2 regions of the Clostridium sp. JS66 genome follow, and region 2 is predicted to be linked to the other one. Evidence: riboswitches for the same ligand, from Rfam matches in the RefSeq annotation. Region 2 holds a riboswitch; the other holds the start of a gene.
The links. Region 2 has a riboswitch for lysine ahead of lysA (diaminopimelate decarboxylase). Riboswitches for the same ligand answer to the same signal wherever they lie in the genome.
Positions count from the first base shown of each region.

Region 1: another riboswitch for lysine. It lies ahead of Q6H37_RS22520 (amino acid permease); the one in region 2 lies ahead of lysA (diaminopimelate decarboxylase).

Region 1 is NZ_CP131467.1:4,889,743-4,894,773, forward strand. Features, by position in the region: gene Q6H37_RS22510 (protease complex subunit PrcB family protein) at 1-1,001, shown strand, start outside; gene dut (dUTP diphosphatase) at 1,075-1,521, opposite strand; gene Q6H37_RS22520 (amino acid permease) at 1,680-3,134, opposite strand; lysine riboswitch at 3,245-3,422, opposite strand; gene infC (translation initiation factor IF-3) at 3,552-4,010, opposite strand; gene fliD (flagellar filament capping protein FliD) at 4,101-5,031, opposite strand, start outside.
Region 2 is NZ_CP131467.1:2,847,477-2,852,507, forward strand. Features, by position in the region: gene Q6H37_RS13355 (glycosyltransferase) at 1-978, shown strand, start outside; gene trhA (PAQR family membrane homeostasis protein TrhA) at 1,034-1,687, opposite strand; lysine riboswitch at 2,192-2,352, shown strand; lysine riboswitch at 2,448-2,618, shown strand; gene lysA (diaminopimelate decarboxylase) at 2,756-4,057, shown strand; gene Q6H37_RS13370 (aspartate kinase) at 4,075-5,031, shown strand, end outside.

The DNA.
Region 1 (5,031 bases), 2.0 Mb from region 2:
TGTCCAAAAACACAAATTCTATTGAAGCAAAGACATATTCTATAATTTATAATAAAGTTAATTTTCATACTATATCACAAGATGAGGCTCCTAGTGATTTAATGAAAAAAATCGAACTTTATAAAAACAATGAAGGTTTTGTTTCTTATACTGACAGCTCTTCTAACAAGTCCTATATAGCTGTTATGAGTGGAGAAAAGCCTACTTCTGGTTATGGAATCACTGTAAAGGCTGTGGAAGATTCTGAGCAACAAGTAAATGTATTAGTTGAAGAAACTTCTCCAGATAATAATGTTGCATTGTCTCAAATAGCAAGTTATCCTTACACTATAATAGAAGCAGATGTTCCATTGCACAATATAACAGTAAAAAATTCTGACGGAAAAAATTTTAGCTATTATGATATTCAAAGAAGCTTTCAGCCTATAATTGGTATATCTTGGGCTTCAGGTAATTTAAAAAATATATATAAAGAAAATAATTTTATATTTTTAGAAATTCAAAATTCTAATGGAGTATCCCAATTCTTCTACCTTAACGATAATGAAGAAAGTGAAAACAAAATTAAAGATTTAAAGTTAAATAGTAATGTTACTATTAAATATGCATTAGGAACTCCACAAAAATATAATAATAATTCTTCTTTCCCATTAACAGAGATATTACTCCCTGTTGATAAATCTTCCTTTACTGACTCAAAATGGCAAGATTTAAATTTCCAAAAAAACTTAGACAAAAATATGCAATTGACATTGTATTATGATAAAGAACTTGCAAAAGAAAATGTAAACAATACGAATATATATGTAGTTGATAGTGATGGAACTAGAATTCCTACTGAAGCATCTTTGTCTGATGATAAAAAATCTATAAGAATTATTCCTTTGAAACCTTATGTTGCTAATCAAACATATTATCTATTTATAACAAGTGATGTTACTTCTAATATTAAGGTTTCTAATCAAGGCTACAGAATGCAATTTCAAGTATCTATTCAATAAAAAAATGAGTACTTATAGAACTCTATAAGTACTCATTTTTTATACTGCTAATATGCTATTATGAAGCTTTTCACTACTTAACTCCTGTTGATCCAAATCCGCCTTCTGCTCTCTCACTTTCAGATAACTCTTCTACTTCTAATATGCTAACTCTAGTTATAGGTTTAACTACCATTTGAGCTATTTTCATATTCTTTTCAACTTTAAATGGAATTTTTCCATGATTGATAAGTATTACTCCAATTTCACCTCTATATCCTTCATCTATAGTTCCTGGAGTATTTAAAACTGTTATAGAATGTTTAAGTGCTAGACCACTTCTTGGCCTAATTTGAGCCTCAGTATTTCTTGGAAGTTCTATTTTTATACCTGTATGTATAAGTGCAGTTTCTAATGGAGGTATAACAATTTCTTCTATAGAGAATAAATCCATACCTGCATCACCTTCATGAGCATACTCTGGTAATTTTGCCAGTTCATTAACCTTTATAACTTTTACTTGTATTGTACTTTCATTCATTGCATTTATCTCCTTAATCATATATTTTGTGACATTATTTATTTTATCAATTATTAGTTATACTGCCAAGGAATCTTGTAAAAATAGTTAGTAAAGTATAAAAGTACACGCTATATATAACCTAGCGTGTACTTTTTACCTTACAAAACATATGCTATTTAAAATGTTTTTTCTTCATTAACTTTCAAATCAACATCTTCCAATTTTACAACCTTAGTATTATGTTTCTTTTTGTATCCTAACCATAATACTAAAAATAATGGTAATCCTATATATGATGAAGTTACTCCTTTCCAATCTATTGTATCTGCTTGAAAATAAGTTAATCCTTGGCCTAAAATAACTACTACGCATAATACCAAGGCTATTATTGGACCTAATGGAAATAATTTAGCTGTATATTTTAATTTACCTAAATCACGTCCTTGAGCCACATAAGCTTTACGGAAACGATAATGGCACAACGCTATGCCTACCCAGGCAACAAATCCTGCAAGTCCTGAAGCTGCTACAAGCCATACATAAACCGTTGTTTCTGCATAAAGACCTGTTAAAAAGCAAAGTGATGCTACTATTGTAGTTGCTATTAATGCATTTACAGGCACTCCTCTTGAATTAAGTTTTCCAAAGAATGCAGGAGCTTTTCCATCCTTAGCCATTCCATATAAGGTTCTGCTTGAAGCATACATTCCTGAATTTCCAGCTGATAGTACTGAAGTTAAGATAATAGCATTCATTAACGATGCTGCAGCTGCAATACCAGCTCTTTGAAATACCATAGTAAATGGACTAGTCTGAACACCTGCATCTGTGTAAGGAATTAATGCTCCAACTACAAATATTGTTCCCATATAGAATAGCAAAATTCTCCAGAATATTGTATTTATCGCCTTTGGTATATTTTTGCCAGGGTCTTCACTTTCACCAGCAGCTACACCAACAAGTTCAGTTCCTTGAAATGAGAATCCTGCAATTAAAAATATTAGAAAAATTGATTTAGGTCCACCTACAAATGGTGCTTCACCAACTGTAAAATTCTTGAATCCAACATAATGTCCGCCTATTATTCCATATATAGTTGCAATACCTACTATCAAAAATACAATTACAGTAGCTACTTTAATACCTGCAAACCAAAATTCTGCTTCTCCATATGCTCTCGCTGATAAAAGATTAAGCACAACTACTAATGTAAGGAATATAACACTCCATATAACAGGTGGAACTCCTGGAAACCAAAATTTCATAAGCACAGCACCTGCAACCATTTCTGTAGCAACAGTAATAGCCCAGTTATACCAATAATTCCATCCCATAGCAAATCCAAATGCTGGATCTACAAACTTTGTTGCATAAACACTGAAAGAACCTGAATCTGGCATGAAGGTTGCCATTTCTCCTAAACTAGTCATTAAAAAATATACCATAATACCTATACAACCATATGCAACTAAAGCACCTCCTGGACCTGCTTGTTTAATTGTATCTCCCAGTGCTAAAAATATTCCTGTTCCAATGGCACCACCCATTGCAATCATGTTAAGATGTCTTGCCTTTAGAGTTCTTTTTAATCCACCTGACTCCTGCTCTTTAATTTGATTAACTTGTTCCATTTTTCTCCCCCTTATCGGTAATATTCTCCGATAAGTGAAATAACTAAGATAAAAAATGCTCTGAGAACACACTCAGAGCATTAAAATACGTATTTAATACATATTAATACATGAATGATAGCTCTCCACAAAATAAACTTTGTGACAGTCCTGTACATATTCTATACAAAGCCCAACTATATAGCATTAAAGCATCTGCTATAAGTTTCGGCAAAATTTCCTTTCAAACTGCTTCATAGTACTTACCTCTGCAGTGCTACTCTTAAATTTTGCGCCTCTATCTCAGTTATTCACTTATAATTAACTATTATACACTAAAACTTATAATTAGTAAATACATTTTAAATGTATTTACTAATTATAGTAATATATTTCATATTAAGTTAAATAGTTCATAAACCAATTACTAAAAATATATTATTTCTTAGGTGCTAATATCATAATCATATTATTTCCCTCTAATTTAGGTGACTTTTCAATTACTGCAGTATCTTCTAATTTAGAAATAAATACATCAAATACCTTACTTGCCAAATGAGTATAATTGTTTTCTCTACCTCTAAATCTAATGGATACTTTCACTTTATTATCGCTAGATAAAAACTTTTTAGCATTATTAGCCTTAATTTGTATGTCATGTTCTTCGATATTAGGTCTTAATCTTATCTCTTTAATATCAACAACCTTTTGATTCTTTTTTGCTTCTTTTTCTTTCTTAGATTGTTCATAAAGAAATTTATTATAGTCCATTATCCTACACACTGGCGGCTTAGCTGTTGGAGAAATCATTACCAAATCTAATCCTTCATCTCTAGCACGATTTAAAGCTTCATTAGTTTTGATAATTACACTTTCTTCTTCACCCACCAATCTAATTTCATTTTCCCTAATACCTTCATTTAAATTAAAATTTTTATTAATAATACAACACCTCCATAATTTTGAATCTATAATTTATTATTATTTTTATCTGATTAAATTAAGAAAATTTCCATACTGAGCTGTACTTTGCATAATAGCATAATTATTATTATATCCAATATTTTGATTAACTTGTACAACTATATTTGGATTAATTTCCACTGCCTTAGCAGCACTGGTTATTTTTTTACCAATTCCAGTATACCCTGAAAATATATTTTTTACTTTATCAGCATCATTTTCAATTGCCTCATTAAGTTTTTTCTTATCAATAGATAAAGTATTATCTTCATTAACAGTTATTCCTATACCTTTTAATCTAGCTTCATTTCTTTTTAATGCACTTGTTGATGCTTTTAATATGTTGGAATCGAAATCATTATTTTGTATGTCACTGGAAAATTTATTATAGCTATTTACAAAGTTTTCAATACCCTTTTCTATCTTATTGGCATCACTTTTAACTTTTACATTAATTGGAGTTGTAGTGCTTTCCTTAAGATTTAAATTAACTTTTCCATTATCTAAACTTATATCATTTGTTTTAGATGTATAGTTTACCCCATTTACATTATAATTTGCATCTTCAGCTGTCTGAACTTTATTACTAGTCCCAGATGCAGCTGCTGCATTACCAATCTTGTCTACAACTTCAAAAAAATTACCTTTTCCAGTCTCCTTTGAATCAATTTTCATATACATTAAATTAGTTTTAGAATCTTTTACTATTGAAGCTTTAACTCCTGCATCAGAATTATTTATAGCATTAACCATACTATTTAAAGCTTTTTCATTGTTGTCACTTGCATCTACTTTAAAGGATATATCCTTAGTTTGTCCATTGTGATTTATTGCAAAAGTGTTATTTCCTACATTAAACCTTGCTTTATCATAAGCATTAATCTCATTGCTCTTATTACTTTGATATTTAGCAATGTTTTTAACTTCTACACTATAGGTTTTATTTAATGCCCCC
Region 2 (5,031 bases):
TATGAAGATTTTGAAAGGCTAAAAATTGATATTTATTCTTTAGGTTTATCAAGAACAAAATTGTGGTTAAAAGGGAAAAGGATTTTGGCTGTGACTTGTGAAGAGCTGCAGCCAGATATTATACACACCATAGGATATGATTCTGATATACTTGCTGTAAAGTATTTAAGCAAATTTAAGCATTGCAGTACAATTTGCAATTTTCCATATGAAGGGTATACTACGGCATTGGGTAAAATAATAGGAAAAATTAGAGATAAGAGATATGTTAAATATCTATTTAAAATGAATTGTCCTATTGTATCCTCATATAGCTTAAGAAGAAAATTAAAAGAAAGTTATGATGTTAATGCCTATAACATACCAAATGGAGTAGACGAAATATATTTTTCACCAGTAGATAAATTAGAAATAGCAAGACGTAGAGAAAAGCTGGGATTAGATACTACAAAGAGAATTTTTATTTCAATTGCATCAATGAGTAAAATTGAAGATCCTCTTACAATAATTAATGCATTTCAAAGAGCTAATATTTCAAATTTTGCAACTCTTGTTTTACTTGGATATGAACCACTTTTAAAGAAGTGTAAAAAGTATAATAGTGAAGGTATTGTGATAAAAGGCAAGGTTGACAATTTAAGAGAATTTTTAAAGTGTGCAAATATTTTTATATCTTCATCTAAATCTGAAAAGTTATCAGTATCTGTTTTACAAGCACTAAATTGTGGGCTTCCAGTAATTTTATCAGATACTAAATGTCATAGAGAAATATTAAGCAAAGATAATACGGTTGGTAATAAGTTTAGTGTTGGCAGCATAAATGAATTAAAAGAGTATTTTAGATATTATACAAGATGTAGTTTGGAATATAAATCTAAAAAAGCGAGAATAGTTGGAGAAACTTTTTATGGTTCAAAAATCATATGCAGCATTTATGAGAGAATGTATACACAAATAATATCACAAGGAATCATATGAAGATTAATAAAAAAATAAGTGTTGAATTAAGATAAATTAATTCAACACTTGTTTTTTATATAACATATTTTAAAACGCATATATAGTGACTAAAACTTCCAAGTAATACGAATATGTGAAATATTTCATGAAATCCTAATAACTTTAAGTTCAATTTTGGCCATTTAGCAGCATATATAATGCCACCAACAGTATAGAATATACCACCAAGTACCAGCCATGCTACTCCACTTATAGAAAGAACTTTAGAAATAGGTGATATAACAAAGATTGCAAGCCATCCCATACCTATATAAAATGAAGTGGATATCCAGCGAGGGAGATTAAACCATATCATTTTAAATAGTATCCCAGCTACGGCCATTGACCATACAGTGATAAATAAAACCCATCTTAATGTACCACTTAAAGCGATTAAGCATATAGGTGTATATGTTCCAGCAATAAGTATAAATATCATTGAATGATCTAACCTTCTTAAAAATTTAATTACTTTTTCTGAAGAATTTACTAAATGATAAACAGAACTTGCTGTATATAAAAATATTAAGCTTAATCCAAATATTATAACCCCTGTAAGTTTAAGACCGCTTATGGATGGGGATGAAAATATAACTTTTACTATAAGCAAAATCAACCCTACCAGTGATACAACGGCTCCAAATACGTGAGTAAAACCATTAACAGGTTCTCTAAAAATTTTTTTCATAACATTACCTCCATATAATAAGCTTGAAAGTATCTATTAAATCCATGCATAAATGCCAATTAAATTAAATTTCACTGCATTTAATTAAATTTAATGTATAACTTTATTATGTGTCATTATATATATTATATAACTAATACATAAAATTTCAATTTAGAATAAGTATGAAAATGAAAGCTAATTAATTATTTTTTAATGAATTTCTTAAAAATACTTAATAATGCTATAAATACCAATATAATAACACGTAGTTTTTAAAACTACGTTTGATTTATAAGGTGTAAATAAGGTTTTTATATTGCGAAAGATTGAAATATAAAAATATTTGTTTTTTAATTTTAAAGATATCTGTGGAAACCCAGTAAATAGCTGGTTATTTGCATATATTAAAAATGAAATAAAAGTATAAATATACAAAAATATAAAAAAAGTAGTTGACTAAGTGAATATAATTTGTTAAACTCCTAAGTATACCAGATGAAAATAAAAAACGAATATATAAACAATGTGACATAGAGGCCGCGGTTGTTATAAGTACTGGCTACAGGAAAGGAACACTCGCCGAAATACATAAAATTTAGTTTTATGTATTGGGATTATACTGAATAAGTATAGTACTGTCTTTGAAAAATTGCCCGATTTTTTAAAGGAGTGCTTGTCATATTGGGGCAAAAGGTTTGTTGTGATACACAGCAGTTGTGAGTGCCTTTTGCTCACAACTGTTTTTTATTTACCAAAAAACACTAAATTTAATATATACAATATGGTACAGAGGTTGCGGTTGTCATAAGTAATGTATATTTAAAATACAGGAAAGGGTCATCCGCCGAAGTTTACAAGCTTTAATGTTTGTATACTGGGACTATGCTGAACAAGTATAGTACTGTCTTTAGGAAATTGCCCGATTTTTTAAAGAAGTGCTTATCATATTGGGGCAAAAGGCTTTGTATTGTACATGCAGTTGAGAGTACCTTTTGCTCACAGCTGCTTTTATTTTACACAAATTTAATATATTGATAATTAAGCAAAAATTTACATATTTAAAATTAATGAAAAGAGGAAGATAAGATGAAATTATTTGGAACTATGAATGTGAATAGTAAAGGACATTTAGAAATAGGAAAATGCGATACCACTGAACTAGCAAAAGAATTTGGAACTCCTCTATATGTGGTAGATGAAGATTTAGTTAGAAGCACTTGCAGAGAATTTAAAAATAATTTTGAAATAGAAGGTATTGAAAGTGAAGTTATATATGCATCTAAAGCATTTTTGAATTTGGCAATTGCCAAAGTTATCTGTGAAGAAGGATTGAGTTTAGATGTGGTATCTGGTGGAGAACTTTATACAGCTTTAAAAGCAAATTTTCCTGTAAGTAGAATTTATATGCACGGGAATAATAAAACAGAAGGCGAATTAAGCATGGCTATTGAAGCAGGAATAGGAAGAATAGTAGTAGATAATAGAAATGAATTAGAAGTAATTGAATATTTATGTAAAAGCTTAAATAAAAAAGTTGATGTTTTATTAAGAGTAAATCCAGGTATAGAAGCTCATACTCATGAATATATCCAAACTTCAAAAAACGATTCAAAATTTGGAGAATCTATATTTGATGAAGATATGTGTAAAATTATAAACAGATTTCAAAATAGTGAAAGTGTAAACTTTAAGGGATTTCATTGTCACATAGGATCTCAAATTTTTGAAGAAAAATCATTTTACTCAGAAGTATCAGATATGATTAAGTTCTTAGAAAAAATAAAAAATCAATGTGGATTTAGTACTGAAGAGTTAAATCTAGGAGGAGGTTTTGGAGTATATTATTCTGAAGGAGATAAACCTGTTAATTTAAATAGTTGTCTTAAAAACATGCTTTCAATACTTAAAGAAGAATCACAAAAATCAGGTTTAAATATTAAAAAAGTTATGATAGAACCAGGTAGATCAATAATTGCTAATGCAGGTACTACTCTCTATAATGTAGGTGGTACTAAAAAAACTTATGGTGGTAAACAGTATGTTTTTATAGATGGAGGTATGGCAGATAATCCAAGAACAGCATTATATGATGCAAAATATGAGGCTGTAGTTGCAAATAAAGTTAATTCCGAAAATAGTGAAATATATACTATTGCAGGAAAGTGTTGTGAATCTGGAGACATAATAATAAAAGAAATTCAACTTCCAGAAGTTGAAAGAGGAGATATTATGGCAGTTCTAACTACTGGAGCTTATAATTACAGCATGTCTAGCAATTATAATAGAATACCTAAGCCAGCAGTAGTATTTGTTAAAGAAGGTGAAGCAAAAATAGCAGTAAAAAGAGAAACTTATGAAGATATTATTAGAAACGATATATTATTTTAATGAAGGGGGTAATGAATTTGGCTACAATAGTACAAAAATATGGCGGAACATCCGTAGGAACTATAGATAAAATAAAGGCTGTTGCAAAGAAAGTAATAGAAAGAAAAAAGGAAGGTAATGACATTGTAGTGGTGGTTTCTGCTATGGGTAAGACCACAGATAAGCTTATAGATATGGCAAAACAAATTTCTGATAATCCTAATAAGAGAGAAATGGATATGTTAATATCAACTGGAGAGCAGGTGACAATTGCACTACTATCTATGGTATTTCAAGAAAGTGGATATGATTCAGTGTCATTAACAGGATTCCAAGCTGGAATAAAAACAGGAGGAGTTCATACTAAAAATAGAATATTTGATATAGAGATTCAAAATGTAGAGAATCATTTAAAGGATGGAAAAATAGTAGTAGTTGCTGGATTTCAAGGCATGAATGAAAATGGAGATATAACAACTTTAGGAAGAGGTGGCTCAGATACCACTGCTGTAGCATTAGCTGCAAAGCTTAATTGTACCTGCGAAATATACACAGATGTAGATGGAATATATGGTGTTGATCCAAGGGTTTGGCCTAATGCAAAGAAGTTGGATTATATAAGCTATGAAGAAATGATGGAAATGGCAAGCTTAGGAGCTGGTGTCATGGAAACAAGAGCAGTGGAAATAGGATGTAAATATAAAATTCCTATTTATGTAGCATCAACGCATGGAAATCAAAAAGGAACTTATATAAAGGAGTATGATGAAACAATGGAAGAAAAAGTAATAACAGGCCTTTCAATTAGTGATGATGTTCTTATGGTTACAGTTAACAATGTGCCATATAATTCTAAAAATATATCAATAATATTTGACAAATTGGCTAAACATCATGTGAATATTGATATGATAAGTCAAACAGCACCATTTAATGGATATATAAATGTTTCCTTTACTGCATCAAAGGAAGATGTAAGTACAATCAATGAGGTT